DNA from 2 places in the Glutamicibacter sp. NPDC090743 genome. Region 1 is predicted to be linked to the other one. Evidence: predicted binding sites of a transcription regulator. Region 1 holds the regulator's gene; the other holds the start of a gene.
What was found. The regulator LexA, encoded in region 1, represses DNA repair genes until DNA is damaged. The targets are predictions, from matches to a motif close to TCGAACANNTGTTCGA.
Positions count from the first base shown of each region.

Region 2: the regulator LexA is predicted to act here: its motif matches at 1,343-1,358, upstream of ACIQTS_RS17500 (LexA family protein).

Region 1 covers NZ_JBIVXE010000003.1:43,391-45,589, forward strand. Annotated here, with positions in the region: gene ACIQTS_RS06650 (histidinol-phosphate transaminase) at 1-259, opposite strand, end outside; gene ACIQTS_RS06655 (LysM peptidoglycan-binding domain-containing protein) at 341-694, opposite strand; gene lexA (transcriptional repressor LexA) at 953-1,672, shown strand; gene ACIQTS_RS06665 (glycoside hydrolase family 76 protein) at 1,729-2,199, opposite strand, start outside.
Region 2 covers NZ_JBIVXE010000011.1:6,058-8,256, reverse strand. Annotated here, with positions in the region: gene ACIQTS_RS17505 (Y-family DNA polymerase) at 1-914, opposite strand, end outside; gene ACIQTS_RS17500 (LexA family protein) at 893-1,294, opposite strand; gene ACIQTS_RS17495 (hypothetical protein) at 1,713-2,199, opposite strand, start outside.

The DNA.
Region 1 (2,199 bases):
TGGTGAGCGAGTGGCCGAGGTAATCGGCTAGGAGTTCGCGAAGCTCGGTGAACTCGCGGTCCGGATACCGGTTCAACGTTGCCGCCGCCTTGGCCACCTCTTGGGCAATGGCGTCGACGACTGTCGGTGGCAACGGATGGGTGTTCTCGTTGACATTCAGCTGAATGGGCACGTCGATTTGTGGTGCGCCATAAGGGGATAGCCCGCGGAGATTCTCACGCAAGGGCAGCTGACTCAAAAGTTCACTGCGGTCATTCACGCATCAAGTCTACGTGCGCAGCGCGCCTGCCGGTGAATCCGCTACGGCAGCAGGTAACAAACTCGAAGCAGGCTGGAGAAGCTAGCCGGCAAGGACCGGAATCGAGAGGGTTTCGCCAACCTGGATTTCGCTGCTGGTCAGGGCATTGAGTTCGGCGATGTGGCCCACTGCCGAGGTCACGTCGTAACCGGTGGCGTAATCCCTGGCCAGGCTCCACAGCGTATCTCCTGGAATAACGGTGACATCAACGGTTCCGACTCCAACAGGAGTATCGGCTGCGGCATGCGCGTCAGAGGCAAACATGGAGATGAAGAAAGCTGCGGCGATGGTGAGTGCGAAAATGGGCATACCTACAAGCACGGCCCATCCGCGACGGTTGATGCGGATCTTCAGTGGTGCCTGGGTCTGATTTGAGTCAAGTGCGACGGTTGCCATGACTTTGTCTCCTCAAGAAATTCAAGTGATGCGAATTTGTATTCGAAAGCGTAGATTCGAAAACTTGTTCGAACCTCGTATATCTGTTCTAACAGAGGTTTGCGGAACTTGTCCAGAAGTTTTCGAACAAATCTTTGAAAGAAGCTCGCTTATCTACTAAGATTTCGAAGTAGACGAGCAATGAAAACATCTCACCATCTAGCGCCGACAGTTTGGGCTTACGAACTTTCGAATGATTGCTAGGGAAGGCAAAATCTCATGTCAGCTTCACAACGCACTCCCCGATCGAATGCACGTTCGCTGACGATTCGCCAAAAGAAGATCCTGGAGACGATCCAGCGGTCAATCGGCAAGAACGGTTATCCACCATCGATGCGTGAGATTGGTGACGCAGTGGGGCTCAAGAGCCTTTCGAGCGTCACCCACCAGCTGAGCCAGCTGGAAAAGCTCGGCTATATCCGTCGAGATCCACGCCGTCCGCGCGCAATGGAAATCCTGCTGCCTCTGCAGCTGGCCGAAGACGCCGAGAAGGCCGAAGTTTCGAAGCCGGTCGAGCCAGATGCCAGCGAAGACGCCAAGATCATTGAATTGAGCACTTCCGCTGACACCACCATGGTTCCCCTGGTTGGCCGTATCGCTGCCGGCGGTCCGATCCTTGCCGAACAGTCCGTCGAAGATGTTTTCTCGTTGCCTCGTCAGCTCGTAGGCCACGGCGAACTGTTCATGCTCAAGGTTTCCGGCGATTCAATGGTTGACGCTGCGATTTGCGATGGCGACTGGGTAGTTGTCCGCCGCCAGCAGACGGCGGACAACGGCGACATCGTAGCTGCCCTGCTCGATGAAGAAGCCACGGTAAAGACTTTCCGGCAGCGTGACGGGCATACCTGGCTGCTTCCGCAGAACTCGCGCTACGAACCAATTTTGGGTGATGCCGCAACGATCATGGGACGCGTCGTCTCGGTGATGCGCTCGCTCTAGAATACGTACGGTCATTGCGCTGGTGCTTGGCACCAGCGCAATTCTCGTTTAACCCGCTATTGGCCGGCGTTCAACTCGAATTGAGCGGCCGCCGAGAAGATCATCCAGCGTTGGATTGCCGCCGAAAGCCGGCGTGGTTCCTGGTCAGCCAGATGGCGCGCCGTTGCCATGACCAGCCTCCTGGCCTGCTCCCGGCTCCGGGCTTCCAAGCGGACATCATTACCGGCGAGGGCCAGATATCGGCAGAGTATCCCCGCGAACAGGTTGCCGTCTCCCCCGCTGTTGAACGAGAGGACCCCGGCAGCAGTTGACAGCGATTTCGTGGTGGCATCGATCAGTACTTTAGCGTGAGCCAGATCAGCAGGCTCGCCAAGCTCAAGCAATGCCCCGAGCACCAGGCCCTGGTTATAGGTGTAGACCGCTGGTTCCACGGCGTGTCCCTGCGTGGTCAACCGAAGTCCGTCCAGATACAGTCCTCGCTCCACGCTGAACAGACTCTTTTCCAGCCACTGGAGAAGCTCTCGCGC
Region 2 (2,199 bases), on a different contig from region 1:
GATCCTTGTTGAGCGTAGATTCCCAGAACTTGTTCCATCCCGATTCGATCAGTGATCGGCTCGGCGAAAGATCTGGAGAAAATCAGCTGGTCCTTGACCTCGTGTTCTTCTTCCATGGGGATGCAGGGGATGCCTCGTAGCTCAAGGACTGTGCGCATCTGAACGATGGAAAACTTATCGCGGATTCTCACCGCATCGGCGTCTCGGAGATCTTTGGCAGTCCAGATCCCCATACCGCGAAGGCGCTTGGTTAGGCGTGGACCAATGCCCCAAATTTCGATGGCCGGCAGCCGGGCCAGCAGTGCTTCAGTAGTTTCCCGTGGTGCTCGATTCCATACGCACACACCGTGCAGCCCGGAGATGTGCTTGGCTGCTTTATTGGCCATCTTGGCAAGAGTCTTGCTTTTGGCGATGCCAACGCAAACTGGCAAGCCAGTAAGCCGGCGTACTTCGGCCTTGATCTTCTCGCCTAGCGTCTGCAGCTCCTCCAAGGTGCCTTTGACGCCCAAGAATGCCTCATCGATGCTGTAGACCTCTACCCAGGCAGAGAAGCGACCTAGCAAGGACATGACGCGGGAGCTCATTTCGCCGTAGAGCTCATAATTTGAGGACTTAGCTACTAGTCCTAGCCGCTCAGCGTCTGCAGCGAGTTTGAACCAGGCATCGCCCATGCCAATGCCTAGGGTTTTGGCCTCTGGCGACCGCGCGACCGCGCAACCGTCATTATTGCTGAGGACGATGACAGGCCGATTCTCTAACTTGGGGTCGAAGACTCTCTCGCAGGAGACGTAGAAGGAGTTCACATCAACATGTGCAATGTATTCCTGGTGATGATCCGAAGTTGCATCTAATGCATGATTCACCCGCTTAACGGGATTATCAGGATTATCAGTTAATTGAGATGATGCAGGCATGTGGTAGCCACTCCCCAAATTCTCAACTCCGAAAGTTCGGGAATGGAGACGTCAGGATAATCGGGGTTCTCTGCTTTAAGGAGGACTCCTTGGGGTGTGATGCTCAGACGCTTGACGGTTATCTCCCCATCGATGATTGCCAGGACGATGTTTCCTTCCCTGGGCTCGATGGAACGGTCCACAATAAGCTCATCGCCATCACTGATTCCAGCTTGCTCCATAGAGTGCCCAGAAACACGCACAATGAACGTGCTTACCTGGTCGCGGATGAGCATTTCTGTCAGGTCAATTTTCGAGTCAGAGTAGTCTTGGGCAGGTGACGGGTAACCCGCTGGAACACTCCCTAATGCCGACGCCACTAGACGATTATCGGAAACCATAGGGGAGCACTCAGATATTCGGTTTACTTTCATCTATACCTCACTTCTTAGAACACATATTCTAGACCTTAAATCTAGACATCGCTCCCGACAGAAAGACACCGATGAGCTGTACCTGGGTCAACGCTCAGACCAGCATGGTGGGTGGTCGGCGAGCGCTGAAATCCGCTTATGGTTGCGTGTGGAGTTTCGATGGGGGCAGATTGGGATCTGCTGCGCAGCTCCAGACCGTAAGCCCTGCGGTTGTGGGATGGATATTAACGCCGGGGCGCTTTCGGATGGGGAAGTGCCCCGGCGTTCTGTATTTCGTTGTTAGCCGAGTGCCGCCGGGAGTACGACGGAGGCCACGGCGGTTACGGCAATGATGGTCGTTGAGATGGTGTCGAGCCATACCCGGAACGATTCCACGCTAGAGCGTTTAGGCATCATTGGATTCACCAGTATCACCTCCGCTCAGATCCTTGATCAGTTGCCAGATGTCGGTGGCGACTGGTTGCGTTTTGGATGGTTGGGCGAAGGGGCCGAGGAGCGTGTAGTGGTTCTGGAAGTTGGCGATCTCCGTGGTGTTCCAGTCTTCGGTCATCCTGCGATCTACGTGGAGAAGCCCATGGGCCTTCAGCTGCCGGACACCTCTGTTAAGAGTGTCTGCAGAGAAGCCGTACCACTTCTGAACTTGTGGATCTGGCAGGTAGAAACCAGGCTGCAGCGATAGGCCGACCAGCAGGAGTGCCTTAGCGGGGTAGTTCAGCTTTAGATACCACTGCTCCTCCCAGTAGGCCAGCGGCAAGGTGAAGTAGTTCCGGGTAGGGTTCTCGAACTCATGTCCTGAACCGTCTTCCCGAAGTGTCGTCACTTTGGTGTGCCGGCCAGTGCCGCGGGTCTTTGAGATCAGCTGCAGCTCGGTC